Regions from separate parts of the Gordonia polyisoprenivorans genome, predicted to be linked through region 2. Evidence: riboswitches for the same ligand, from Rfam matches in the RefSeq annotation. Region 2 holds a riboswitch; each other region holds the start of a gene.
What was found. Region 2 has a riboswitch for cobalamin ahead of metE (5-methyltetrahydropteroyltriglutamate--homocysteine S-methyltransferase). Riboswitches for the same ligand answer to the same signal wherever they lie in the genome.

Region 1: it holds a riboswitch for cobalamin, as region 2 does, so the genes downstream of both, J6U32_RS27565 (HoxN/HupN/NixA family nickel/cobalt transporter) here and metE (5-methyltetrahydropteroyltriglutamate--homocysteine S-methyltransferase) in region 2, are expected to answer to the same signal.
Region 3: it holds a riboswitch for cobalamin, as region 2 does, so the genes downstream of both, J6U32_RS11445 (FecCD family ABC transporter permease) here and metE (5-methyltetrahydropteroyltriglutamate--homocysteine S-methyltransferase) in region 2, are expected to answer to the same signal.

Annotation. Positions count from the first base shown of each region.
Region 1 covers NZ_CP072203.1:4,986,518-4,996,214, reverse strand. The annotation lists gene J6U32_RS22370 (DUF5134 domain-containing protein) at 49-645, shown strand; gene J6U32_RS22365 (YcnI family copper-binding membrane protein) at 701-1,399, shown strand; gene J6U32_RS22360 (copper resistance CopC/CopD family protein) at 1,396-3,096, shown strand; cobalamin riboswitch at 3,161-3,299, shown strand; partial or broken gene J6U32_RS27565 (HoxN/HupN/NixA family nickel/cobalt transporter) at 3,431-4,312, shown strand; gene J6U32_RS22355 (vitamin K epoxide reductase family protein) at 4,463-5,149, opposite strand; gene J6U32_RS22350 (DsbA family protein) at 5,176-5,910, opposite strand; gene J6U32_RS22345 (cytochrome c oxidase assembly protein) at 6,180-8,297, shown strand; partial or broken gene J6U32_RS27740 (zf-HC2 domain-containing protein) at 8,452-8,571, shown strand; gene J6U32_RS22335 (heavy metal translocating P-type ATPase) at 9,011-9,697, opposite strand, start outside.
Region 2 covers NZ_CP072203.1:2,736,063-2,745,759, forward strand. The annotation lists gene J6U32_RS12325 (SulP family inorganic anion transporter) at 1-1,412, shown strand, start outside; gene J6U32_RS12330 (LysR family transcriptional regulator) at 1,772-2,725, shown strand; gene J6U32_RS12335 (putative oxygenase MesX) at 2,956-3,927, shown strand; gene J6U32_RS12340 (methionine synthase) at 3,954-4,976, shown strand; gene metE (5-methyltetrahydropteroyltriglutamate--homocysteine S-methyltransferase) at 5,168-7,456, opposite strand; cobalamin riboswitch at 7,625-7,791, opposite strand; gene uraH (hydroxyisourate hydrolase) at 7,895-8,221, opposite strand; gene uraD (2-oxo-4-hydroxy-4-carboxy-5-ureidoimidazoline decarboxylase) at 8,258-8,779, opposite strand; gene J6U32_RS12360 (solute carrier family 23 protein) at 8,790-9,697, opposite strand, start outside.
Region 3 covers NZ_CP072203.1:2,538,948-2,548,644, reverse strand. The annotation lists gene J6U32_RS11470 (PLP-dependent aminotransferase family protein) at 1-1,469, shown strand, start outside; gene J6U32_RS11465 (isoprenyl transferase) at 1,488-2,297, opposite strand; gene trhA (PAQR family membrane homeostasis protein TrhA) at 2,420-3,082, shown strand; gene J6U32_RS11455 (ABC transporter substrate-binding protein) at 3,143-4,150, opposite strand; gene J6U32_RS11450 (ABC transporter ATP-binding protein) at 4,147-4,920, opposite strand; gene J6U32_RS11445 (FecCD family ABC transporter permease) at 4,952-6,025, opposite strand; cobalamin riboswitch at 6,115-6,324, opposite strand; gene J6U32_RS11440 (alkaline phosphatase D family protein) at 6,426-8,042, shown strand; gene J6U32_RS11435 (ClpP family protease) at 8,152-8,766, shown strand; gene J6U32_RS11430 (ClpP family protease) at 8,763-9,368, shown strand; gene J6U32_RS11425 (helix-turn-helix domain-containing protein) at 9,382-9,697, opposite strand, start outside.

The DNA.
Region 1 (9,697 bases), 2.3 Mb from region 2:
TCGACTACATCTGACTGACGAGAGGCGGGTGGCGAACTGGCCGCAACCGTGGCGATCACCGGCGTGTTCACGCTGTGCGCGGTGATCTACCTCATGCGTGCCTGGCACTCGCCGACCCCACTGACCCGATTTGCCGGAATTCTGCACGTCCTGATGGCCGTCGCGATGATCGCCATGGTCTGGCCGTGGGGCGCGCAGGTGGCACCGATCGTGTCGGTTCTCGTGTTCAGCGGTGGCGCCCTGTTCTTTGCTCATCGCGTGGTCGTCGACGCCGATGCGACGCGGCGTCACCTGCTGGTGGGGTCCTACGACGCGGCCATGATGGCGTCGATGGTGGTGATGTCGGTGCTGATGTCGGTGCCGGCGACGGTGAATTCCGCTTCGGCGGAGGCGAACTCGGCCCAGGGTTCGATGCCTGGCATGGGTTCGATGCCCGGTATGGGCTCGATGAGCGCTATGGGCGTGCCGGGTACCGCGGGCTGGGCGCAGCCGACCGGCGTCGCGGTGCTCGCCGCGCTTTGTGCGGCAGCCTATTTCGCCGCCGCACTGTGGTGGTTCTACGCGCTGATCCGTGGACCCGCGCGCCCGTGGGGTGAGGTGCTGATGGCAACCGGGATGGGCGTGGCATTCGCCGTCCTGAGGTGAGACCCCGGTGCAATCGCCACCGGAATAGTGAAACTACGAGAGAACGAGGATATCGATGGTGAGAAGACGAGCGGCGTTGGTGCTCGCCGTGGCGGGAACTGTGGTGGCGCTGATGATCGGCCTCTCCGGGACGGCGTCGGCGCACGTGAAGGTGTCGGGAATCGACGCCACCGAGGGCGGATACGGCGTGTTGACCTTCCGGGTGCCCACCGAATCCGACACCGCGTCGACCACGGAACTGGCGGTGACCTTCCCGGACGACACCCCGATCATCTCGGTGTCGACGCAACCCAAGCCGGGATGGACGGTGCAGGTGGTCAAGAAGAGCCTGCCCACGCCGCAGAAGGACGACGACGGCAACGAGATCACCCAGTATGTCTCCCAGGTAATCTGGAAGGCGCAGACCCCGCAGGCAGCCATCGCGCCCGGGAGCTTCGACACGTTCAGCGTGTCGGCGGGACCGCTACCCGACAAGGCGACGCTCTCGTTGCCCGCCCAGCAGACCTACAGTGACGGCACCGTCGTGAACTGGAACGAGAAAGCGGTCTCCGGTCACGCCGAGCCCGAGCATCCGGCGCCCGTGCTCTCCCTCGCCGCCGCATCCGGTGGACACACGACCGATCAGTCGATGTCGAATGACTCGACTTCGTCACCGTCATGGCCGGGTATCGCCGGATTGGTCATCGCGATCATCGCCCTGCTGGTCGGGGTAGCCAACCTCGCGCTGATTCGCAAGGGGCGTTCATCGAATTGAGTTGGCGCAGAGCGCTCCTGGTGTTCACCGGGGTGGTATGTGCGTTGGTGATGGCCACTCCCGGCCTGGCCGGCGCACATGCCACCCTGGTCTCCAGCGTGCCCGCCGGCGACTCGCGAGTCGCCATCTCGCCGTCACAGGTGGTGTTGACCTTCGACGAGAACATCAGTGTGGGAGCCGATCCCGCGCGTGTCATCTCGGCACAGGGCGATCGCGTCGACACCGGCTCACCACATCTGATCTCGGCCGGCAACGCCCTGGTCATCCCGGTGCGCCCCGATCTGCCTGCCGGAAGTTATTCGGCCACCTGGCGAGTCATCTCCGCCGACACCCACGTGGTCACCGGGTCCATCGTGTTCGGCGTGCGGGCCGACCCCGGAGCGCCCGCCCCGGTGGCACCGCCGGTCGCCGCCTCGGTCGCCGCACTCGATCGCGCATCGCAGGTGCTGCTCTACGCGGGCCTGGTGGGCGCTGTGGGTCTCGCGGTGGTGTCGCTGATGCTGTATCCGAGAACGTTGGCGCTCAAACGATTCCGACGGGCGGTGGCGTCGAGTTGGGTTCTGGCGGTGCTGGCCTGTGCGGGGACGGTTCTCGTCCGGGCCGCCGAAAAGGCAGATGTCGTTGTGAGCCAGGCTTTCTCGGGCTCGGCCCTCTCCTCCGGCCTCGACGGTGGCGATACGAGGGTGGTGCTCATCAGAGCGGCCCTGGTCGTGGTGCTCGGGCCGGTGCTGTTCGCGGCCGCGCGCCGGCGAGTTCCACATGCGTGGGGTGCAGCGCTGATCGGGGCCTGCGGGCTGGGTGTCGCCGTCACCATCGCCGCCGACGGCCATGCGTCGGTGGGGGATCTGGCATGGCTGGCCGTGCCGGTCACCACCCTGCACGTGGTGGCAATGATGCTGTGGCTCGGCGGGCTGCTCTCGATGGTGCTGATCATATTGTCTTACAAGCACTCCCGGAACCCAGCCGCGGTGGCGTCCAAATCGGCGACACCTGAATCCCCGGAATCCGAACCGCCGACGCCTGAGCTGCTGACACCTGCCGTGTTGCACCGGTGGTCGAGGTGGGCGTTCGCCATGGTGGTCGTCCTGGTGCTCTCCGGGGAATTCCAGGCGTGGCGGCAGATCTGGCCGGTGCAAGCGCTGTGGGACACCACCTACGGTGTCGTGCTACTCGTCAAATCGGCTCTCGTACTGTCGATGCTCGGCCTGGCGGCATACGCGCGTCGTCGCCTCGGCCTCAGCCGTCTTCGGCGTTCGGTGCCGCTCGAGATGGCATGCGGCATCGCTGTCCTCGTCGTCACCTCCGTCTTGGTCACCGAACCGCCCGCGCGCACCACATACGGTCCGCCGGTGCAGGTGGTGGCCCCTCTCGACGACGGCTCGGCACAGGTGTCGGTATCGACAACGCGCCGCGGCGCCACCGTGGTGGACGTGACCCTCGATGACGGTCACGGGACGCCGATCCGGGCCCGGTCGCTGCGCGCCACATTGTCCTCGGAGTCGGCGGGGATTCCGTCGTTGGCGCTGAGATTCGTTCCGGCCCAATCGGACACAACGGACACGGGCTCGCCCGGGTCGGCCCGCTGGCACAGCGTTGCGGCGTCGGTTCCCGTCGCCGGTGCGTGGACACTGACGCTGACCGTGCAGTTCAGCGATTCCGACGCGCAGGTCACCACCGTCGGATTTGTCGTGTGGTGATGCCCCCGGGGTCGTGAGTTCCCGTCGGGAATTCCCCGGTCTGCGAGACGCCTCGTCGATTGATTTCACCGCCGAGGGAGTAGCGTCCTTCGTCAGCGCGTGGGAATCCAGGAAACCGGTGGAAATCCGGTGCGGTCGCGCCACTGTCATCCGTGCCGAACGGGCACGGTCAGCCAGACCCTGGCCCACGTCACCTTGTCCGGACGCGTAATCCAAAGGCTCTCACGTGAATTCTGCATCCTCGGCCGCCGGCCAGATCGGCTCGGCCGGTAGCACCAGATGGACCCGGACCGACTGGGTCCACGCCGCAGTACAACTCGGCGTCATCGCGGCGATGCACGCCGTGGCTTTCGGTGTGCTGTTCATGGTCATCGTGCCGCACCACTACAGCCTTGGTAAGCAGGTCTTCAGTGTGGGTCTCGCCGTCACGGCCTACACCTTCGGTCTGCGGCACGCATTCGACGCCGATCACATCGCCGCGATCGACAACACCACCCGCAAACTGATGAATGACGGCAAACGCCCGAAATCGGTCGGATTCTGGTTCGCCATGGGGCATTCCACGATCGTCTTCGTGATGGCGATACTCGTGGTCGCCGGCGCCCACGCGGTCTCGGCGCTCGCCGACGACGATTCGCCCGCCCGGCATGCGCTGGGCACCATCAGCACGATCGCGTCCGGCTCGTTCCTGTATCTGATCGCGCTGATCAACATCGTTGCGCTCATCGGTATCTGGCGGGTGTTCCGCTCACTGCGCCGCGGTAGTTTCGACGAGGAGCAACTCGACGAGGCACTCGACGGCCGGGGCTTTCTCGCACGACTCCTCGGGCCGGTGATGCGCCGCATCCGGCATCCATTCCAGATGTATCCCGTGGGTGTGTTGTTCGGACTCGGCTTCGATACCGCGACGGAGGTGGCTCTGCTCGCACTCGCCGGTACCGGCGCTGTCGCGGGATTGCCCTGGTATGCGATTCTCGTTCTGCCCCTGCTGTTCGCGAGCGGGATGAGTCTGATGGACACCCTCGACGGCATGTTCATGACCGTGGCCTACGACTGGGCGTTCGCCCATCCCGCACGCAAGATCTACTACAACCTGACCATCACCGGCCTGTCGATCGCGGTGGCGTTGCTCATCGGGACCATCGAACTGGTCAGCGTGCTGCACGACGATCTCGGCTGGGATGACCCGATCACCAACTGGATCAGTGGTTTCGATCTGAACACCGCGGGCATCGCGATCGTGATCATGTTCATCGTCGCGTGGGGTATCGCCATCGCCTATTGGAAACTGGCGCGGCTGGAGCACCGGCTGGTCCGGACCCCTCCGAACCTCGGTGACCATCCACCTCGGAGGAGACAGAACGTCTCAGATCAGCGTCGACCAGTAATCCCAGAAGTGCACACCGATCGCGACGATGATGATCGCGTACCACAGCGGCAACAGCACCCACAGCCAGCCGCGAAGGTCGTGGGCTCGTGGCGAGTCACCGAAAAGCCTTCCGGCGCTGAGGATCAACAGAATCGGCGTCAGCGTCCACACCACCATGCAGTAAGGGCACAGCGCGTTGATCCGGTAGATGCTCTGGAAGGCGAGCCAGTTGACGAAGACGAAACCCAGGGCGAGCCCGAGTGTTTGACCCGCCCAATACCACCGCGGCAGCCAGACGCGGGCGATGGTGAGCACGCCGGTCACGATGATCACCGAGAAGGCGGCGATACCGATCAGCGGATTGGGGAACCCGAAGACACGAGCCTGCTCGGTCACCATCACCGAGCCACAGGACAGCACCGGATTGATGCTGCAACTCGGCACGTACTCCGGGTTGATGAGCAGTTCGATGCGCTCGATCGTCAGCGTCGCCGCCGAGATGAACCCGAGGACACCGAGAATCAGGGTCACGATGCCGGTCGCGGTGGACACGTCGGGGCGCTGAAGCCACCACGGCCGGTCATCGGTGATCACGTCCGCGGCGATCAGCTCGTCGTCGGGCGGTTCGACCGCCGGTGCCTCAGGGTCCGGGGTGGTGCCGGAAGGAGAGGTGGTGCTGCTCATTGCTGGTCGCTTCGTCTCGGGGTGGATTACTGTGCGGTGCCGGCGGCCTGATTGATCTGGGCGAGGAAGGCATCGGGCCCCAGCTGGATGTTGAAATCCTGACCGTTGATCTTCACCGTCGGTGTTCCTTGGACCTGGGAGGCCGTGGTCTCCTGACCGACCCAGTTCTTGAACTGGCCGTCGGAGATGCACTCCTTGACGTTGGGTGCGCCCGCTTGGTTGGCGAAATCAGCGAGCTGATCGTCGGTCAGACCGGATCCGTTCTCCTCGGGCTGATTCGCGTACAGGATGGTGTGGAACTTGAGCCAGATGGCGAAGTTGTCGGCGCCCTTGGTCGCCTCGGCCACACACGCCGATGCATTGGCTGCGCGGGTGGAGTAATTGGTGCTCGACATCCGGTCGAGGATGGCCACCGGCTGATAATCGGTGGCGACCTTGGGATTGCTGCGCACCTGCGTCAGCGCGTCTCTGTAGACCTGCTCGAACTGCTTGCAGACCGGGCACTGGAAGTCCTCGTAGATCTGCACGGTCACCGGCGGGGTGGTGCCCTTGGGTGCGGTGGTGACGCGGAACGAGCTGTTGGTCGCGACCGACGGCGCGGTCGCGTCACCTGTGGAGGACTTGTTGGTGAGGATCACCGCGACGGCGACGATGACGGCGATGACGACGATCGCAACACCCGCCCCGATCTTCATGAAGAGCGAACGGCGCCGTTCGGCGGCTCGCGGATCGACGATCGGCTTCCGGCGTTTGTCTGCCACTTTTTGTCTCCCTGGTCCACGGGTTCTCCGGCATCGGTGTCGGGCTCCGGTCGGTCTGCGCAGGACCGGAGGACCGCCATGCCGGTGTTCAGGGTACTGGCAGGAATCTGAGGAGCATCTGAGCGGTAGGGGCCGGTGGGACGTTGGTCCCGGGTGGTTCTCGTCACGTGACGCCGATGCGGGCCTCGGCAGCGTGGTCGGTTCGCCTACGCCGCGTCGTAGACTGACGACGATGCCGTCTCGCAGCGGCGTTGCTAGGAGACATTGTTGTGACCGCCCCTGACGATGCCCACGCCGATCCCGGCGTGCCGCCAACCTCGACCGACGTTGCCGCGACCGTCGACACGGCGCCTGCCGGAACCTCGCCCGCCGGGACCGCTGTTTCCACCGACAATCCGGTGGCCGCCGGCGCTGCGTCTGTGGGGACGGCACGACGATCGAACGTCGCCGCGGTGCGCTGGGTGGGCGCGGTACTTGCCGCCGGATTGCTGGTCGTGGTCCTCTACGCGCTGGTGTCGGGTCCGACCCGCCACATCGAGCGCGGCGATCCGTACCCGGGTCTGACCACCGCGGTACTCGATGTGGCCGGATACTTCGTCGGCGCCACCCTTGCCGCGCTGTGTTTGGGAGCATTGGCGTTCGTGGTCGCCGGGTCGCGACCGGATTCCGACGGCATCATCGACGCCACCGTCTATCGCGCGCACCTCTTCGTCTCGCGCGCGACGCCGGTGTGGGCGGTGGTGGCCTGGCTGATGGTCGGCGTCGCCGCATCCGACGGGTACGGTCTCCCGCTCGGCAAGCTCGTGTCGTCGGGAACCCTGTTCGAGGCGATCGGCATCAGCGAGGAGGCGGTGGCCTGGCTGGTGGTCGCGATCTTCGCCACCGTCGTTGCGATCGCCGTCCGATTCTTTTTGTCCTGGATTGCGCACGCGGTTCTGCTGATCCCCACCGGAATCGCCGTCGCCGCGTTGCCGATGGCCGGCAACGGTGCTCAGGGACCCAACCACGATTACGGCACCAGCCTGGTGATCGTCCTGGTGCTGGCCATGGCCGTCTCCATCGGATACCGCGTCGCGTACGTGGCCGCCCCGACCGTGACGCCCGAGGCCGACCGCGTGATCCTCGAACGCCGGCACACCTCGATCGTCGGCGTCGCCGATGTGCTGGCGCTGATCTCCGGGGTGATCCTGATCGCGTTCCTGGTGCCGGTGCGCTATCTGTTCACCACGACCTTCGGGGTGACCTCGGTGGTGATGGTGGTGGGGTTGATCGCGGCCACCGCCTCGAGCGTCGTCGCGCTGCGGTCGGCGTCGGGCGCGACACGGCTGCGGCGGATCGAGATGGCGGCCGTCGCGGTGATGGCGGCGGTGTACGTGTGCTGGGCGATCATGGACACCCGGGTGGCGCCCGGCCTGCTCGCGCACCCGTTCACCGCGTGGGACGTGTTCCTCGGCTACGAGTTGCCGGGACCGCCGACCGCGTGGCGGCTGGCCACCTTCTGGCGATTCGACTTCCTCGTCGGCACCGCGGCCATTGCCGCGGCCGTGCTGTACGGGATCGGGGTGTTGCGGCTGCGTCGCCGGGGTGACGAGTGGCCGTGGGGTCGCACCCTCTCGTGGATGCTGGGCTGTCTGGTCCTCGTCGTCGTGACCGGGTCGGGGGTGCGCGCCTACGGTTCGGCGATGTTCAGTGTGCACATGGCAGAACACATGGCGCTCAACATGTTCGCGCCGGTGCTGCTGGTGCTGGGTGCGCCGGCGACCCTGGCCCTGCGCGCTCTGCCGACGGCCGGTTCGCGCCCACCCGGGCCGCGCGAATGGCTGCTCTGGGTGCTGCACTCCAAGGTGACCAGGGTGCTGTCGAATCCGGCGGTCGCGTTGCTGTTGTTCGTGTTGTCGCTCTACGTGGTGTACTTCACCGCCATCTTCGGCACGTTTGTCCGCTATCACTGGGGTCACGTGCTGCTGACGATCCACTTCATCATCGTCGGCTACCTCTTCTATTGGGTGATCATCGGTATCGACCCCGGACCCCGGCGCATCCCGTACCTGGCGCGCATCGGATTGCTGTTCGCGGTCATGCCTTTTCACGCGTTCTTCGGTATCGCGCTGATGACGATGTCGTCGGTGACCGGTGGCGAGTTCTACAGCCAGCTCGGTCTGCCCTGGGTCACCGATCTGCTGCACGACCAGTGGCTCGGCGGGGCGATCGCGTGGGGCGCCAGCGAGGTCCCGGTGGTGCTCGTCGTCATCGCGATCGTGACGCAGTGGGCCAAGTCGGATCGACGGGAAGCACGCCGGGCCGATCGGCATGCCGAAACCTACGAGGACTCCGAGCTCGACGATTACAACAAGATGCTCGAGGAGCTGGCCCGGACACGTCGCTGAGGCGGAGCCGGTGATGTGGCTGAGGCGGAGCCGGTGATGTGGCTGAGGCGGAGCCGGTGATGTGGCTGAGGCGGAGCCGGTGAGTGTCACTGAGGCGGAGCCGGTGAATGTGCCGGGCCGGAGCCTGACTTGACCGTGACGGGACAATGGATTCATGCGGTGCGAGGTCGCGCGGGAGGCGCTGTCGGCGCGTGTGGACGGAGAACGGGAGACCGTTCCGTCGGCGCGTGTGGACGAACACGTGGCCGGATGCGCCGACTGCGCGCAGTGGTATCAGGCGTTGCAGCGTTTCACGATTCCGGAGATCGGTGAGCCGCTGCGGGTGGTGCGTGGTAACGAGGGCCCCGATCTCGTCGAGATGATGATCGCGGCGCGCGCAGACACCGCTGCGCCGCCGGCGCGGGGGAGCGAGAGTTCTTCGCGCACATGGTGGTTGATGGCCGGTGGTGCAGCCTTCGCGTCCGGTGCGCTGGCCGTGTCGATGGTCGTGACCCATGGGTCGGTGGTGACGATCTGCTTGTTTGTCGCCGCGATGCTGGTGACCGTCGGGTTGACGGTGCGCGCCCGGCGGTGACGTGGGCTGGTCCCCACCGGCGCGCCGTGTTCTTCCCGAAGAAATCCGTTCGTCCGCGGGAAATTTCCCGGGGAAGAACGAAACGCTGACGGAAGAACAGCGGGTGCCGCCCGTCAGCGTCCGTGGGAGCTGAAGCCGCTCAGCGTCGGGATTCGCCGAAGTGTTGCAGCCGCAGGCTGTTGGTGACGACGAACAGCGACGACAGCGCCATCGCGGCACCGGCGATCAGCGGGTTGAGGACGCCGAGCGCCGCGATCGGGATCGCGGCGACGTTGTAGCCGAACGCCCACACCAGGTTGGTGCGGATGGTGCGTTGGGTGGCCCCGGCGAGGCTGAGGGCGGCCGGTACGGCCCGGAGGTCGTCACGGACCAGGATGACGTCGGCGGCGCCGATGGCGACGTCGGTGCCGCGGCCGATCGCGAGCCCGAGGTCGGCGGTCGCGAGTGCCGGGCCGTCGTTGATGCCGTCGCCGACCATCGCGACCGAATGCCCCTCGTCCTGCAGGGCGCGCAGGGTCTCGACCTTCTCATCGGGCAGTACCTCGGCGATGACGTCGTCGACGCCCACCGCCTCGGCGACCGCACGGGCGGCGCCCTCGTTGTCTCCGGTCAGCAGGATCGTGCGCAGGCCGGCGGCCTTGAGCGCGGCGATCGCCGTGGCCGCAGACGTCTTGATGGTGTCGCCGACAGCGATGGCCGCGGCGGGCACATCGTCGACGACGACGTAGACCACGGTCTTGCCCTGTGCTTCGGCGTCGCGTCGGGCGCGGGCCAGCTCGGCGGGCACCACCAGCGCATGCGAGGCCCATCGGGGCGAGCCGACGCG
Region 2 (9,697 bases):
CCGGGCTGGTGGTCGCGCTCGCGCTCATCCCGGAGGCGATCTCGTTCTCGATCATCGCCGGTGTCGATCCGCGCGTGGGTCTGTTCGCCTCGTTCACCATGGCGGTCACGATCGCGATCGTCGGTGGCCGCCCGGCGATGATCTCCGCGGCCACCGGTGCGGTGGCCCTCGTCGTGGCCCCATTGGTGAAAAGCCATGGGCTGCAGTACCTCATCGCCGCCGTCATCCTGGCCGGGGTGTTCCAGCTCATCCTCGGCGGCCTCGGCGTCGCCCGGCTGATGCGGTTCATTCCGCGCAGCGTCATGGTGGGATTCGTCAACGCGCTGGCCATCTTGATCTTCGCTGCCCAATTGCCCCATCTGATCTGCGTGCCGTGGCTGGTGTATCCGCTTGTCGCCGTGGGTGTTCTGATCATTGTCGGATTGCCGAGACTGACGAGCGTCATCCCGGCGCCGCTCGTCGCGATCGTTGCGCTGACCGTGGTGACGCTCGCGGTCGGCTGGTCGGTGCCCGATGTCGGTGACGAGGGCAAACTGCCCGAGCACCTACCCTCACTGGTCCTGCCGGACGTGCCACTGACCTGGCACACGTTGTCGGTGATCGCGCCGTACGCGTTCACCATGGCGCTGGTCGGGTTGCTCGAATCGTTGATGACCGCGAAATTCGTCGACGACCTCACCGACACCCACTCCAACAAGTCACGCGAGGCGATGGGGCAGGGCGTGGCGAACGTGGTCACCGGATTCTTCGGCGGCATGGGCGGCTGCGCGATGATCGGGCAGACCATGATCAACGTCAAGAGTTCCGGTGCGCGCACCCGGATTTCGACCTTTCTCGCCGGTGTCTTCCTGCTGATCCTGGTCGTGGGTCTCGGCGATATCGTCGCGCTGATCCCGATGGCCGCGCTCGTCGCCGTGATGATCATGGTGTCGGTCGGCACGATGGACTGGCACAGCATCAACCCGACGACGTTGCGGCGCATGCCCAAGAGCGAAACGGTGGTCATGCTCGTCACCGTCGCCGTCACGGTGGCCACACACAACCTGGCCTACGGTGTCGTCGTCGGTGTGCTCACCGCGATGGTGCTCTTCGCGCGGCGGGTCGCCCACGTCACCGAGGTCGTCGTGGTGGATCACCCGGATCCCGACACGTGCCTGTATCAGGTGCGCGGAGAACTGTTCTTCGCGTCCAGCAACGACCTGGTCTACCAGTTCGACTATGCGGCCGACCCGACGACCGTGATCATTGACATGAGTGCGTCGCATGTCTGGGATGCGTCCACCGTCGCGGCACTCGACGCCGTCGTCACCAAGTACGCGGCAAAGGGTAAGAGCGCCAACATCATCGGGTTGAACCCCGACAGTGCCGAGCGGCTCGAGCGCCTCAGTGGGCACCTCGCGGGCGCTCACTGAGGCAGGCAAGCAGGGCGCGGGGAGTTCATGGTGTCTCCTCGTGTTGTGGCCTGTCAGGCGGCGGACGCCGGAGAGGCGGGGACCGGGCGAGGGTGGGGTGTCCACCCCCTGGCGGCGGGGGTCGTCGGAGGCCAGTTGTGCTGCGAGCGTTACGAGTACGGGGTGCAGGACACGCGACAGGCGCCCGGCGTGGGTGGACGCCTCGGGCCCCGGTCGGTCACCATCGGTCGACGTGCGCACGTAGAAGGCGAGTGGGCTGTTGATCAGATGAAGAACTGTGGCGCCGAAGCGAACCGACCTGGGTCTGGTGGAGACCGTGTGGACTTCGGATCTCCACGGCGGTTCGTTAGTCTTCTGATATGGCACGGCACGCCGCAGGGGCGCTGCGTGGAATCACGCTGCAGCAGTTGCGCTACTTCGTGGAGGTGGCAGCGGAGGGATCGATCAGTGCCGCGGCGGACATGCTCTATGTGGCTCAACCGACCATGTCCGCCGCGCTCAAGGACCTCGAAAGCCGGCTCGAACGTTCACTGTTCGTCCGCTCGAACCGGGGAGTCACCCTCACCGACGACGGGGCGGAGTTCCTCAGCTACGCGCGCCAGGTCGTCGAGCAAGCGGAACTACTGGAACAGCGGTACCTCGGGCGCGGCCCCTCGCGCCGACTCCTCGCCGTTTCCACTCAGCACTACTCCTTCGTCGTCGATGCCTTTGCTCGCATGGTGAAAGCCTCTGAGGCCGCCGAATACGCGTTCAGCCTTCGCGAGACCCGGACTTGGGACATCATCGAAGATGTCCGCACTCTGCGGAGTGAAGTCGGCGTGCTCTATCGCAACGGTTTCAACGCAAACGTGATCAACAAGCTGCTCCGCGAAGCGGGGCTGACCTTTACGCCGCTGTTCTTCACGACACCGCACATTTTCATCGCCCGCACGAACCACCTCGCAGGCAAGGCAAGTGTCACGCTGAAGGATCTCGACGACCTCCCGCGGCTCACGTTCGACCAGGGTGGGAACAACTCGTTCTATCTCGCCGAAGAGATCCTCTCCACGCGTTCATCCAAGCAAGACATCCGCGTGAGCGACCGAGCAACCATCTTCAACCTGATGATCGGTCTCGGCGGGTACACCATCTCGACCGGCATCATCTCCGACGATCTGGACCCGTCGATAGTCGCTGTGCCGCTCGAGGTGGACGAGCGCATCGAGATCGGCTGGATCGGACATGCGTCGGTCTCGTTGACCGCCCAAGCCGAGCGATTCGTGGCGGAGATGCGCGATGTGGTCTCGAGCTTCGGAGTCGATCTGCTGACATAGCTGATTCCTATCGCCAGGTATCGCTACGTGTAATTAGGCTATGGAGAGGCGCCTTCATACACTGCTGTCAACGCCACTTCGGGCCACTGGCTCCCATGTGCCATCGGTCGCGCCGATAGGCCTCGATCATGGGAAGTCAGATCGAAGTGCCGCGAAACTCAGACAGTGAATCGTGCGGTGACGCCTGTCGTCGTCGAACGCCGCGCAAGTGGATGGGGCATCTGATCAACATGACAAACGAATGTGTCTTCAGCATCGGCACGACGCGCTTCGACGAGGGCTACACCCCGTCGAGCAGCTCACGTGGAACGACGAACTTCGCGAATCTCGCACGCGGCGACGACCGTGAGCAGAATCTTCGCAATGCCGTGACGATGATGAACACCAGGGTCAATGAACTGCTCCACTGGGACAATCCGCGCGGTGACCGCTACGAACTCGAACTCGACATCGTCTCGGTGGACCTACATCTCGCCTCGGTAGGGGACGACGCCGCATTTCCGGTGATCGAGGTGCTCGACGTGGACATCGTCGAGACCGCCACGGGAACCCGTACCAAGGGCATCGTCGGAAACAACTTCTCCTCCTACATTCGCGACTACGACTTCAGCGTTCGGCTCCCCGGGCACCAGGCGACAGGTATCCCCAGCGACTTCGGCGATCTGCACGGGCAGGTCTTTCAGCGCTTCCTCGAATCGGACGAGTACCGCCAACGGTTCTCCCAGCCGCCGGTCATCTGCATCAGCGTCTCGACGTCGCGGACCTACACCCGCCTCACGAACCATCACCCCATTCTAGGGGTGGAGTATGTGTCGGACGCGCTGTCGCTCACCGATGACTACTTTGGCAAGATGGGGCTCACGGTCCGCTACTTCATGCCTCCGGGTTCCGTTGCGCCGCTGGCCTTCTACCACCGCGGTGACCTGCTCAACGACTACTCGTTCATCGCGCTCGCGGGAACGGTCGCGACGATGGAGACGTTCCAGAAGATCTACCGTCCCGAGATCTACAGCGCGAACACCGCGGCGGCGCAGGTGTACCGGCCGAGTCTCGACTACGGCAACTACTCACTCCCGCAGGTGACTTACGACCGGGTCGAACGCACCCAGCTCGCGGCCACCCAGGGAAAATTCACCGAGGTGAGGCTCATGAAACCGTACGGCGATGTCCTTGCTCGTTGGGCGACAAAGCAATCGGCCTGATCGGCGCGAGAACTGAGGTATCCGAGATGAATACACTTCTGCCCGCCACGATCGTCGGCAGCCTGCCCAAGCCCGCGTGGCTCTCCGAGCCGGAGAAGCTCTGGTCCCCGTGGAAGTTACACGGCGACGAACTGCGGCAGGGGAAGCTCGACGCCCAGACGCTCGCGGCACACGATCAGAGTCGGGCCGGGCTCGACATCATCAGCGATGGTGAACAGACACGTCAGCACTTCGTGACCACGTTCATCGAGCACCTCGGTGGCGTCGATTTCGACCGCCGCGAGACCGTGCGCATTCGTGACCGCTATGACGCGAGCGTCCCGACGGTTGTCGGCGCGGTGAGTCGCGAAGAGTCGGTCTTCGCAGAGGATGCGAAGCGTCTTCGCGCCGAAACCGATCAGCCGATCAAATGGGCCCTCCCCGGCCCGATGACAATGATCGACACCCTCTACGACGACCACTACCGGAGCCGCGAGCAGCTCGCGTGGGAGTTCGCGACCATCCTGAACCAAGAAGCAACGGATCTGCAGGCGGCCGGCGTCGACATCATCCAGATCGACGAGCCCGCATTCAACGTGTTCTTCGACGAACTGGACTGGGGCATCGCGGCACTCGAGCGGGCCACCGAAGGACTGAGCTGCCAAACCGCCGTCCACATCTGTTACGGCTACGGCATCAAGGCCAACACCGACTGGAAGGCAACGCTGGGGCCCGAATGGCGCCAGTACGAAGAGTCGTTTCCACTGTTGCAACAATCATCGATCGACATCGTGTCCCTGGAGAGTCACAACTCGCGGGTTCCTGTCGAGGTAATCGAACTACTCCGTGGCAAGACGGTCATGCTGGGAGCGATCGACGTGGCCAGCGACACCATCGAGACGCCGGAGGAAGTCGCAGCGACACTGCGCAAAGCACTCCCCTTCGTCGACAAGGACAAGCTCTACGCCAGCGGGAACTGCGGCATGGCGCCGCTTGCTCGTGGTGTCGCACGGCAGAAGATGGTCGCGCTCGCCCAGGGCGCCGCCATTCTTCGCAGAGAGCTCTCCTAACCTCGGGCGTTCCGCGCAGTACGTGACCAGTGTCTGCACGGGATCGATCGCACTCGCCGCCGCGGGATTGCTCGCGGCCGACAAGCGACCTCACACTGGTCGGTACGGCATCTGCCGACCGACTGCGGAGCGCACCCGGGGCGCGCACCCGAGCTCTCCCGCTCCGCAATCGGCTCAGCTGATTGTCGTGCTCAGTTGGCCAGTGCGCGAGTGGTTTTGGCCGCCGAGACCAGATTCGTCAGCGCCGCGGTCACCTCGGTGGTGCCGCGAGTCTTCAGGCCACAGTCCGGATTCACCCACAGGCGCTGCGGCCCGACGGCATCGAGCGCCGCGCGCAACGACGATTCGATCTCGGTGACGTCGGGGACACGCGGTGAGTGGATGTCATATACACCCGGCCCGACGCCGTTGGCGAATCCGATGGCATTGAGGTCGGCGAGGACCTCCATGCTCGACCGTGCCGCCTCGATCGAGGTGACATCGGCGTCGAGTTCGGCGATCGCACCGATGACCTCGCCGAACTCCGAGTAGCACAGATGGGTGTGGACCTGCGTGGCGTCGTCGACACCCGAGGTGGCCAGGCGGAATGCCCGCACCGCCCAGTCCAGGTACGCGGGTTTGTCGGCGTCGCGCAGCGGGAGCAGCTCACGGAGGGCCGGCTCGTCGACCTGGATGATGCCGATGCCGATCCGCTCGAGATCGATCGTCTCGTCCCGGATCGCGAGGGCGATCTGGTCGGCCGAGTCCGACAGGGGCTGATCGTCACGCACGAACGACCACGCGAGAATCGTGACGGGTCCGGTGAGCATGCCCTTGACCGGCTTGCCGGTCAGCGACTGGGCGTAGGCGATCCAGTCGACGGTCATCGGCGCCGGGCGGGACACGTCGCCGAACAGGATCGGCGGACGCACGCACCGAGTCCCGTAGGACTGCACCCAGGCGTGGGCGGTGGCGAAGAAGCCGTCGAGCTGCTCGGCGAAATACTGCACCATGTCGTTGCGTTCGGGTTCGCCGTGGACGAGCACATCGAGCCCGATCTCCTCCTGCAGCGCAACCACATCGGCGATCTCCGCCCGCATCCGACGGACGTACTCGGCGTCGTCGATCCCACCGGAGCGCAGCGCGGCGCGCGCCAGTCGGATCGCCGAGGTCTGTGGGTAGGAGCCGATGGTCGTGGTGGGCAACGGCGGGAGATTCAGCCGCTCGGTCTGCGCAGCCGCGCGGGCCGAGGCATCGCCGCGCGTGCGTGCGGCGTCGGTGAGGGCGGCCAGACGCTCACGCACCGCCGGATCGTGCACGCGCGGATCGGATTCGCGGGTGGCCAGTGCCGCGGCAGCGGCATCGAACGCGTCGGCCTGAGACGGCCGACCGTGGCGCAGCGCCTCCGACAGGATCGCGACCTCGCGGTACTTCTCGGCCGCAAAGGCCAGCCAACCGCGCAGGTTGTCGTCGAGTTCGGTTTCGGGTTCGACGGAATACGGCACGTGCAGCGTCGAGCACGAGGTGGACACCGCCAACGACCCCGCCGACCCGAGCAGGGTGCCCAGGGTGGCAAGCGCTTTCTCGAGATCGGTTCGCCAGATGTTGCGCCCGTTGACCACGCCGGCCACCACGAGCATGTCGGCCAGTTCGGGAACGCCGACCACCGTTTCGACCGAGCCCTCGATCAGATCGACGGCCACCGCCTCGATACCGGTGCGCGCGAGGGCGCGCACACTGTCGCGGGCGTCGCCGAAGTACGTGGCGACGCAGAGTGCCGGTCGTGAGTTCGCTTGCGCGAGGGTCGAGTACACCGATCCGGCCAGCGCGGGGAGGCGGTCTGCGGCATCGGTGACCAGGATCGGTTCGTCGATCTGTACCCACTCGACCCCGGCCGCGGCGAGACGGGCCAGCAGGTCGAGATACAGCGGCAGCAGCTCGTTGACGCGATCAAGCGGAGAGCCCTCGTCTGCGGTGTCGTGGGCGGATTTCGACAACGCGAGGAAGGTGATCGGCCCGATGACGACCGGGCGTGCGGTCACGCCGGCGGCCTGCGCCTCGGCCACCTCGGCGAGAACCTTCTCCGGGTGCAGGGAGAAGGCGGTGGCGTCACCGATCTCGGGCACGAGGTAGTGGTAGTTGGTGTCGAACCACTTGGTCATCTCCAGCGGTGTGACGTCGGCGGTGCCGCGGGCCGCTGCGAAGTAGCGGTCGAGGGGATCGGTGATGTGTGCGACCCGCTCGGGCAGGGCGCCGAGCAGCACGGCGGTGTCGAGCATCTGATCGTAGTAGGAGAAGGTGTTGACCGGAATCGAGTCGAGGCCGGCCGCCGTGAGCGCCGCGATGGTGTCGCGCCGCAGCCCGGCGGCCACGGTCTCGAGGCCGGCGGCGTCGATGCGCCCGGCCCAGTAGCTCTCGATCGCGCGCTTGAGCTCACGGTGTGGCCCGATGCGTGGTGTGCCGAGCACGGTGGCGGAAAACGGGGTCGTCCGTTGGGACATGGGTGGTGCACTCCTGCAATGGTTTCCGACGGTCCGCCGCCGTTGCAGGGCGTGCCGAAGGGACGCCGGAGAGAACGTGCACGGCATCCGCGCATCACCTGGCACTCGCTTCGACCTGCGCCCATTCCACGAGGCGACGAGCCACCGGCCGCGGCGCGGCCGGTACAGCAGGCAGGTCTTCGGACTCGTCGGCGGGCGACCATCAGGTCGCGGTCCTAGTGGCCGTCGCTTCCCGGACGCATGCGTCCAGTGCTCGATGACGGCGGTCGTTCCGACATACCGCTGCGGGACAGTTCCGGATTCGCACCGGATTCCCTCTTACGACGCCGGACCCGGACGCGGGGCCCCACGACATCGGAGGCCACGACAGACGGGGCGGCGAACCAACTGCACCGCCGAGCATAGAGGATATCCCCGAATACCGGTGTGCGCGCCCGGTCAGCTACCGCGATAGGTGGAGTACGAGTACGGGCTCAGCAGCAGCGGGACGTGGTGATGCCGTTCGGGATCGTCGACGGTGAAGCAGATGTCGACCTCCGGATAGAATCCCCGGATGTCGTTGTCGGCGAACCACTCTCCGGTGTCGAACACCAGATGGTAGATGCCGGGCACGAGCGGGTCGCTGTTCACCTGCGCGATGCGACCGTCGGAATCGGTGACGCCGGAGGCGACTTCGCCGCCCGCGGCATCCTGCAGGGAGACCACGACGCCCACCGCGGGTGCACCGGAGACCGCGTCGAGGACATGGGTGGACAGACCGGTCATCTCGGTGGTTCGCTCCTCGTGGATCGCCTGCGATTCTCAGTCGTCAACATACTCGATCGCCGGGGTGAGCATGCGCTGCAGTCGACTTCGGTTGATCTTGGCCAACTCCATCCGCAGCACCCTCCGCTCGGTCGCCGGGTCGTTGCGCATCCGCTCCTTGAGGATGGCCAGCAACTCCGCCGCCGGCCGCCCATTGGCGAAGACAAGGTACACGTGCCCGAACTTCTCGTCGTAGGCCTTGTTGAGCTCCTTGAGTTCGACCAACACCGCCGGATCGGCGCCGGTCACCCCGGACTGCTCACGCGTGGAGGACGCGTTGTCCGGGCGGTCGCCGATCCGGGGGTGACCGGCCAGGGCCTCGTCGAGGTCGGCATCGGTGAGCTCGGCCAGGATGAGATCGGCATAGGAGAGCAATGCCTCGTCGTCGGAGAAGGGTCGGGCCTTGGCCACACGCAGCGCCCAGATCGACGAACTACAACACTCGTAGAGCGTGCCGATGGCCTGCCGTTCGGTCAGCTCGTTGAAACTGGGCAACCCGCGCCAGTCGACTCGTCGCACGCCGATCAGCCTAGGAGAGTTCGGGCTGACGGCCGAATCGCACCGACGTCAGCGGGTTGGCATCGGCAACCAGATCGTCGAAGCGATAGTTGACGATCTTGGCGATCTCGATGAGCGCGAACGACTTCTCGGAGGTCTCCGAGTTGTCCATGCGGGACCAGCCGTTGCGCAGCACGCGGTCGTAACGCTCGGTCTCGCGGGCGCAGATCACCAACGGGAACCCGAAGTGCTCCCGATAGGCGGCAGCGAGATTCACGACGTTCTCGTGCTCGGTCTCCTCGAGGTGCGACAGACCCTTGTGGTCGACCGCGATCAGCTCGCCGGTTTCCTCGTCCTCGGCGCCGAGGTCGGGGAAGGCCTGGATGAGGTCGAGCTGTTGGGTGTCGCTGCCGGTGAGCATCGCCTCCTGGAAGGCGCTGCGCAGATCGTGGACATCGTCGAAAGGCCGCTGCTCCCAAGCCCTGTCGAGAACCCAGTCGACGCCCTGAACGACCTCGCCGAAGGTCTCGCGGAACTTCTCCCTGCTCATCGTGTTCACCTCGTCGAGCGTGATTGAGCCGCCCCCGGCGACGGCCGGTCCCTTGCTGCCGATGTGGAAGAACAGGATGTTCATCAGGATCGCGGTGATCGCACCCATGGTGATGCCGGTGGAGAAGGGGATCTGCAGGATGCCCGGAACGGCGATGTCGACGCCGGGCAATTCCGGGACCTTGACCTCCGCCCCCTTGTCCAAGATGGTTGTCGGGGCCGACGACTGTGAGAACTGGACGTAGAGGGCCACGGCGATGGAGGTCGCGGCGATCGACAGGTTGCGGTGGTCGGTGAAGTCGACGGTCGTCAGCGTCTGGATGCCGACGATCGCGACCGTCGCGAACATGATGAGTGCGGCGCCGCCGAGAACCGGGGAGGGGATGGACC
Region 3 (9,697 bases), 200 kb from region 2:
AAAAGAAGGTCAATTCAAGCGAGGGCGACCCGTGGGAGCGTGTGGCGGCACGCTTGGGCGCCGACCTGTTCCTCGATCTCCAGCCGGACCCGTCGACGACGGCACGGGGACGCGGAGCCCGACGGCGCCGCGCTCTCGCCGACGCCCTGCGCGACGCCATCTCCGATGGCCGGCTACCCCCGGGAACCATGGTGCCTCCGTATCGGTCGCTGGCCGCCGATCTCGGACTCGCCCGCGGCACGGTGGCCGCCGTGTACGCCGAACTCGTTGCCGAGGGCCGCCTCACCGCGCGTCAGGGCTCGGGCACCCGGGTCGCCGGCGGGATACATCCACAGCCGGCCGGTCTGGCGCCACCGACGGTCACCCTGCCCGCCGCGGACCACGATTTCGCTCTCGGGCAACCGAATCCGTCGCTGTTTCCCCGGTCGGCATGGGCCGCCTCGACACGACGTGCGCTGAGCGGGGCCGCCGATTCCGTCTTCGCGCCATCGGCACCCAACGGCAGCGTGGCGCTGCGCACCGAACTGGCCGCCTACCTCGCCCGCGCCCGCGGCGTCCGGACCAGCCCGGACTGCATCGTGTTGACCACCTCGGTCAGCGGATCGCTGGACCTCTTGGCGCGCAACGTGTTCGGGAGAAAAGTGGCGGTCGAAAGCCACGGCCTGCCGTTCCACCGGGAGGTCATCGCCCGGCGCGGTATCACCACCTCGCCGCTACCCGTCGATGCCCGGGGTGCCGACGTGTCGCGTCTGGCCGACGCCGGCGCCGACGCCGTCGTGCTGACGCCGAGTCATCAGTATCCGTTCGGCGTGGCGCTGGCACCGGATCGGCGCGCCGAGGTCGTCGAGTGGGCCGCGCGTACCGACGCGGTGATCGTCGAAGACGACTACGACGGCGAGTTGCGCTACGACCGTGACCCGGTGGGAGCGCTGCAGGGTCTCGCGCCCGACTCGGTGATCCACACCGGATCGGTGAGCAAGAGTCTCTCGCCGGCGGTACGCATCGGCTGGCTCGTCCTGCCGCCGCGGCTGGTGTCGGCGGTCATGTGGGCCAAAGGGGTTCGCGAGCCGGACGCCTCGATCGTCGATCAGCTCGTCCTCGCCGACATGATCGCGGCCGGCACCTACGACACCCACATCCGGCGCAGCCGTCAGTTCTATCGCGCCCGACGCGATCACCTCATCGCCCGACTCGCCGCCGATGGGATCGAGGTGTCCGGGATCGCGGCCGGTCTGCACGCGGTGATCCCGCTGCCGGTCGACGTCGAGCACCGACTCCTGCGAGACTGTCATGCACGGGGTTTCGCCTTCGGCGGCCTCGACGCCATGCGCCACCCCGACGCCGATCCGCCCGTCGACGAGAACGGCGTCGCTCAGGGCGGGCTGGTCGTCGGATTCGCAAGTCCGGCCAACTCGACCTTCGTCCGCGACGTCGACGCCCTCGCCACGCTGATCACCGAGTACCGCTGACCGACGAAGGGCCCGGAGTTACTTACCGAATCGTCGATTCCGGGCCGCGTAGTCGCGTAGCGCGCGCAGGAAGTCCACCCGCCGGAACTCCGGCCAGTACGCGTCGGTGAACCAGATTTCGGAGTACGCGCTCTGCCACAGCAGGAATCCGGAGAGCCGCTGCTCTCCGGACGTACGGATCACCAGATCCGGATCGGGCTGACCCTTGGTGTAAAGGTTGCGGTCGATGGCCTCCACGGTGACCGCGTCGATCATCTGCTCGGGCGTCCCGCCGTCGGCTTTGCACTCCGCGAGCAGCGCGCGCACGGCGTCGACGATCTCCTGGCGCCCGCCGTAACCGACGGCGACGTTGACGTTCATGCCATTGCGGCCCCGGGTGCGTTCGGAGGCACTGCGCAGCCGTTGCGCCACCTCCTCCGGCAGCTGATCGAGCGTGCCCACGATGCGCACCTGCCAGTCGCCGGCCGGCGCCTCGGGGTCGGCGTCGTCGGCCGGCCGCGAGATCTCGTCGACGATGTCGGGCACGATCTCCATCAGCGCGTCGAGTTCCTCGGATTCGCGCTGCAGATTCTCCGTCGACAGCAGGTAGATGGTCACCGTCTCGATCCCCAGCTCGGCACACCACCCGAGCATGTCGGCGATACGCCGGGCGCCGACCCGATGACCGTGGCTGACGTCCTCGAAACCGGCTTCGCGGGCCCAACGCCGATTGCCGTCGCAGATGATCGCAACGTGGCACGGAAGTCGGGTGGTGTCCATCAGCTGGACCAGACGTCGCTCGTACACGGTGAGCATCGGGCCGCGCAGGCGATCGGGAAGCAGTTTCATCGCGACCCAGATTAGCCGCGCACGGTCGAGGGCGTGTGCGGTCGTCGGTCTCCCGACGAACGGGAGGTGATCGCCACACGATCCCGCACAGCAGCTAACTTACGGTACCGTAGGTTCCTGTGATGACCGTACTGACGACACCGGTGGCCGATCGCCCGAGGTTGCGGGGCGTGATCCATCAGTACGCGGCCTTCGTGGCCGCGGCCTGCGGCATTGCCGTGGTGATCGGCGCGGCACTCCTGCGCGGCGCGGCCGCGTCCACGGCGTGCGCGGTCTATGCGATCACCATCGTCGGCCTGTTCGGCGTGTCGGCGACCTATCACCGGGTGCACTGGAAGACCGTCCGCGCGCAGATCCGCATGAAGCGCGCCGACCACTCGATGATCTTCCTGTTCATCGCCGGCACGTACACGCCGTTCTGTGTGGTCGCCCTGCCGTCCCCGCTGCGGTGGTGGGTGCTCGGGATCGTCTGGATCGGCGCGGTCGCCGGAGTGGTGCTCAAGATCGTCTGGCCGGCGGCACCACGCTGGCTCGGCGTGGCGCTCTATGTGCTGCTCGGTTGGGTGATCGTCGCCGTCGCCCCGAGCCTGGTGACCCACGCGGGCGTCGCGGTCATGGTGCTCCTCGCCCTCGGCGGGGTCTTCTACACCGTCGGCGGAGTCCTCTACGCGCTGCGGCGCCCCAACCCGTGGCCGGCGACCTTCGGTCACCACGAGGTCTTCCACGTGTGCACCGCGATCGCGGCACTGCTGCACTACATCGCGGTGTGGTTGGTGCTGGCCTGACACGCCCCACCGTGCCGGACCCCCACCAACCACATCCCCGAGTTCGTCAGCCCCGGGCCGTCACCGACCGATCGAGCGCAGGTATTTCGCCAGCGCCACCGTGGTCGCCGGATTCCGCGGGCCCTCGACGAGTGCGGCGTACGGGAACGAGATGAAATGCCGCTCCCGCACGGCGGTGGTGTTGGCCATCAGCGGCTGTGATTCGAGTTGGCGGATCTTGGCGTCGACCGTGTTCTGCTCTCCGGCACCGTAATCGACGATGACGATGACGTCGGGGTTGCGCTGCGCTGCGGCCTCCCACGACGTGGTGGTCCAGGAGTCGTTGAGATCGCCGAATACGTTGGTGCCGCCGGCCTCGTCGATGATCTGATCCGGAGCTGCGTTGCGCCCGGAGGTGAACGGGCTCGGGTCGGCGCTGTCGAAGAGGAACACCTTGGCCCGGGAGCCGGCCTGCGGGGCTCCGCGCCCGGCCTCGACGACCTGCGACTTGTACTGCGACACCAGGTCACCGGCGCGGCGTTGCACGCCGAAGATCTCACCGAGATTGCTCATGTCGGCATAGAGCGCATCGAAGGGCCGCATGATGCCGCGCGCGGTGCTGCCGGCCTGCCGGCACGCCTCGGTCAGCTGGTACGGGACCGCACCGATCGTGCGGATCCAGTCCGGGGTGACTCCTGTGGACTCCTTGAATCCGTAGTTCCATCCGGCGAACACGAAGTCGGGCTGTGCGGCCGCGATGACCTCTCGGGTGAAGGCGTCGCCGAGGTTCTTGGTCGTCGCGAAGTCCGACTTCCACGGCGAGGACGCGATGTCACGTTCCTTGCCCGCGTAGGTCGTGTAGCCGACCATCCGATCGGCGAGACCGAGGGCGAACATGAACTCGGTGATGCCGGTGTCGTTGGTGAGCACGCGGGCCGGTACGCCGGGAACCGTCAGTGGCGCACCACAGTTGGCGACGGTCACCGAGGCCCCGGCGGACGTCTGTGACGGCGACGCCACATCGGCGCCGCATCCGGCGAGTGCCAGCAGCGCCGCGCAGACCAGCGCGAGCAGTGGGAGTCTTCTCATGGTTGCCTTTCATCGAAGAGGATCTGGGGGACGTCGAGTCGGGGATGCCGGACGATGTGGGCGTCGATGTCGAACCAGGCGCGCAGATTCGCGGGGACGAGCACCTGCTCGGGAGTGCCGGTCCCGACGACGCGACCGTCGACGAGGGCGAGCAGCGTGTCGCAGAACTGGGCGGCGATGTTCAGATCGTGCAGCGCCGCGACCACGGTGACGCCGGAGTCCCGGGCTGCGGCCAGCACCGAGAACTGGTGTCGCACATCGAGATGGTTGGTCGGCTCGTCGAGCACCATCACCCGCGGCTGCTGGGCGAGTACCCGCGCGATCAGCACCCGTTGCGCCTCACCCCCGGACAGCGAGGTGAAGACGCGGTCGGCGAGATGGCCGACTCCGGCGACACCCATGGCCTCCTCGACCGCCGCGGCGTCCCTCGCCCGGGATGTCCGCGCGATCGACCGATGCGGGAACCGACCGCTGGCGATCACCTCGGCTGCGGTGAAATCGAAGTCCAGCGTGGAACTCTGGGTGAGCGCGGCGACCTGACGGGCGTTGTCGCGCATCGAGATCGCGGTGACGTCGACGCCGTCGACCTCGACGTGGCCGACGGTGGGGCGCTGGGCGCGATACAGACAACGCAGCAGTGTCGATTTCCCGCTGCCGTTGGGTCCGATCACGCCGAGAAAACTCCCCGGCGCGGCGGTGAAGGTCACCTCACGCAGCAGCGTCACCGAACCGATGTCGACGCCGACCCCGTGATACCCCGCTGTGGTCATGTTCCCGACCTCCGGTGGCCGTCAACCCGTTTCATCGATCGACCACGCTGCGCCGGCGGTGCATGAGGATCAGGAACATCGGCACCCCGACGGCGGCGGTGATCGCGCCCAGCGGCAGTTCCTGCGGCGGCACGGCGGTTCGGGCGACGAGATCTGCCGCGACGAGGAACACCGCGCCGATCAGCGGAGCGATCACCACGAGTCGGCGATGGTCGGCGCCGACGAGTAACCGCGCGACGTGGGGAACGACGAGCCCGACGAAGCCGATCGCCCCGCACACCGACACCATCACGCCGGTCATCAACGCCGACAACGCGAATGCCATGACGCGGAACCGCGACGCCGACAATCCGAGGGATGCGGCGACCTCGTCACCCATGGCGAGCGCATTGAGCGAGCGCGCCAGGCTCGCCACCGCGATCACCCCGCCGACGGTCACGACGCCCACGAGGACCGCCGAATACCAGCTGGCCGCGGCCAGACTGCCCAGGAGCCAGAACATCACGCTGCGCGCGGCGTCGCCGGTGGGTGCGAGAAACACCAGCACGGTGGTCAGCGCCGAGAAGCCGTAGCCCACCGCGGTGCCGGTCAACACGAGGCGTAACGGTGTCAATCCGCCTGCGCCGGAGGCCATCCCGAACACGATGAGGGTGGCGAGCAGAGCTCCGGCGAAGGCGGCGACCGGCATGGCGTAGAGCCCGATGCCCGACAGGACGCCGAAGAGCACCACGCTCGTGGCCCCCACCGATGCGCCGGACGAGATACCGAGGACGTAGGGGTCGGCGAGCGGGTTGCGCACCATCGCCTGCACGACCACTCCGACGACCGACAACCCGGCACCCACCACCGCTCCGGTGATCACGCGTGGTACCCGGGAATCGATGACGATCCAGTACGCGGCGGCGTCGTCGGCGGAGATCGGGCCGCCGGTCAGCGCGGCCCACACGAAGCGCGGCACGTCGGTACCACCGACGTCGGCGGTACCGAACGCCACACCGGCCCACGCGACCACGAACAGCGCGAGCACACCGAGCGCCGCGAACACGCCGACACGCGTCCAGGTCGGCGCGGCCGGGGTGGCCTGCGGAGAGGTGTGATCATCCACTGTGGCACGGTCTCTCGTCGGGCGGAAGACAGCCGCGCACGACAGATCGGCGCACCGGCCATATCCCGCGAGGCAAGTGTCGACCACGGTTGCCCATGGCCACGGCGGCAAGTCTTCGGACTTCGGACCCGGCACCGAGATGCCACCTACCCGCGGCCGCTTCCCGGACCGTGAAGTCCAGTGCGAGGAGCCGCTGTCGTTTCCGTCACCGCTGCGGGGCAGCTCTGGATTCTCACCAGATTCCCTTTTCACCGACCGGCCCGTGTGGCCCGGTCGGAACCGACGCGCGCTGAGCGTAGCAGGCATCTCGCCGAGGCGTCGCCCAGGTCTTCACTCCCGCATCACCGACTCGTGGCCGGTCGTCGTCCGTGACGACACCGTGCGGTGATCGCCTCGACGCATGCGCTCCCCCAACCACGCTCCGCTACGTGTCACCCCGGACAAGGTGCTGCGCGCCGGCACGACCCGCCGTCGATTCCTCACCTGGACCGCGCTGTCCGCCGGGCTGGCCACCGCCCCCACCCTGTTCGCCACCGACGCCGCCTCCGCTCCACGAGTCCGAGGTGCCGGCCACCCGTTCACCCTGGGAATCGCCTCCGGCGACCCGCTCCCCGACGCTGTCATCCTGTGGACCAGGCTGGCGACCGACCCCCTCGCACCCGGGGCGGGTATGGGCCGAGACACCCACGATGTCGGCTGGGAAGTGGCCCGCGACGAACGGATGCGGATCGTCGTGGCGCGCGGGGTGACCCGCGCCGGCCCGAACACCGGGCACAGCGTGCACGTCGACGTCCGCGGCCTGACGCCGGGTACCGACTACTTCTACCGATTCCGCGCGCTCGGTGAAGTCTCCGAGGTCGGCCGGACCCGCACCGCGCAACGCACCGGAACTCCCACCGGCGCAATGTCATTCGCCCTCGCCTCCTGTCAGGCCTGGGCCGACGGCCACTACCCGGCGTTCGGTGACATGGCCCGCGAGGCCCCCGACGTGGTGTTTCATCTGGGCGACTACATCTACGAGAAGCCGATCCCGATGGGCGGCGGTGCACGCGATACCGCGGTGGTGCCGGCGTCGGCGTATCGCGAATGCCGTGACCTCGACGACTACCGCGAACGCTATGCCCTGTACAAACTCGACCCGAACCTGCAAGCGGCGCATCGGATGAGCCCGTTCATCACGATCTTCGATGACCACGAGGTCGACAACAACTGGGCCGCCGACATTCCCGAGGACGACCAACCCCTACCGCAGTTCCTGCTCCGCCGGGCTGCGGGCATGCGCGCCTGGTGGGAGAACACCGCCGTTCGGCTCGCCCCGCCCGGGCGCGGATTTCGTGCCTATCGTCGCTTCACGTTCGGCGATCTTGCTCAGTTCAGCGTCCTCGACACGCGTACTCACCGCAGCGATCAGGTCAACGGCGACAACGACACCGGGCAGAACGCGGCCACCGCCGACCCGCACCGCACCATCACCGGCGCAGCCCAGGAGCGGTGGATTCTCGACGGTCTCGCCGCGTCCGGCAGCCGATGGAACGTCCTGGCCCACCAGACGACGATCGCCGACCTCGCGCGCGAGCGTGACGGGGTCCGCGCGGTGAGCATGGACGGATGGAGCGGGTACGAGGCGTCGCGGGCCCGTGTCCTCGAGGGCGCCCGCGAACGCCGAACCGCCAATCTCGTGTCGATCGTCGGCGACATCCACCGGAATGTGGTGTCGGAGTTGCGATCCATCTACACCCGACCTGCGCCCACGGTCGGTGTCGAGTTGGCGGGCACATCCATCAGCTCCGGCGGCGACGGTGCCGACAGTGACGAGTCCGATCGACAACTCAAGGCCGCCTCACCCCACGTACGATTCGGCAACGCCCAACGCGGATACGTCCTGAACACGATCACCCACGACCGGTGGGAGGCGCGGTTCCGGGTCTGCCCGACCGTCAGCACCGCCGACGCCCGGCTCCACACCCGCGCAGTGGTGACCATTCCGGCCGGACGCCCCGAGGTCGAGGTGCTCTGAGCAGACCATCAGAGCAACTGTGCCCGCACCACATCTGCTGTGCGCCGCGCGATTCCGCGCACAGCAGCACCGACTGGCACCGTCCGGGCCGCCTCGACACGCTGGACGCATGAGCGAACACAAAACTTCCCCGCCCCTCCGCAAACGCACCGCCGAGAGCCTGCTGAACCAACGCATCCTGATGCTCGATTCGGCGCTCGACGACGAGATCGGCAGCGCGCTGTGCGCACAGTTGGTGATGCTGTCGGCACAGGATCCGGTCGCCGACATCGGCCTGTGGATCAACTCTCCGGGCGGCTCGGTGCCCGCGATGCTCGCCATCATGGACACGATGCGGATCGTCCCGAACGACGTGGTGACGGTCAACCTCGGAATGGCCTACAGCGCCGGGCAATTCTTGCTCTGCTGCGGTACCCGCGGAAAACGGTACATCTTGCCGCACGCAAAGGTGTTGCTGCACCAGGGATCTGCGGGGATCGGCGGGTACGCCCCCGATATCGAGTTGCAGGCCGACGACCTGCGCCATGTCCGTGACACCGTTCTCGGTGTCATCGCCGAGCGGACGGGCCAGACCCGTGAGCGGGTGTTCGCCGACTCGCTGCGCGATCACGTGTTCACCGCGGAGGAGGCGCTTGCGTACGGCTTCGTCGATCACATCGTCGACTCGGTGGCGCAGCTGCGCCCGGCCGCGGCCACACCGGCCGGATTCGGGGTGACCCGATGAGCACCTACACGATTCCCAACGTGATCAGCCGAACGCCGCAGGGCGAACGCGTCATGGACGTCTACAGCAGATTGCTCGACGACCGAATCCTCTACCTGGGCACCGAACTCGACGACGGCGTCGCCAACGCGCTCATCGCGCAACTGCTCCACCTCGACTCCGACAATCCGGAGGCGCCGATCGACCTCTACATCAACTCACCCGGCGGATCGGTGATGGCCACCTTCGCGCTCTACGACACCATGCAGTACTGTCACGCACCCATCGCGACCACCTGTGTGGGACAGGCACTCTCGTCGACCGCACTGCTGCTGGCGGCGGGCCGGCCGGGACGCCGGGCAGTGCTGCCGCACGCACGGGTGCTGCTGCACCAGCCGTCGGGACAGGGTCGCGGCACGATTCCCGACCTGATCCTCGCCGCCGAGGAGATCCTGCGGACCCGCGAGGAGATCGAACGCGCATTGAGCCGTCACACCGGCAACGACGTCGAAACGCTGCGCCACGACACCGACCGGGATCGGGTCCTGCGCGCATCCGAGATCGTCGACTACGGCATCGCCGACCACATCATCGACGAGCGCGCCGTACTCACCCGCCGGTGACGGCCCGGGAGGCTCAGGCGGCCAGCGCGAGCGGTGATCGAGAGGCGTTCTGCGGACGAGCGATCGATCGATCGCCGTCCCGCGCCGGCACCGAACCGAGCACCGGGATGCTCGTCGACCGGGCCAACTCCACCGCGACCTCGCGGGTGAGGTCGAGCAGTGACAGGCCGAGTGCCCCGGCCACGGCGCCGAGCAGTTCGCTCGACGCGTCCTTGCGGCCGCGCTCGAGTTCGGAGAGATACTGGCTCGAGACGCCGGCCCGGCGGGCGGTCTCGACGAGACGCTCGGCCCGGTCATGGCGATGGCGACGCAGAACCTTGCCGGTCACC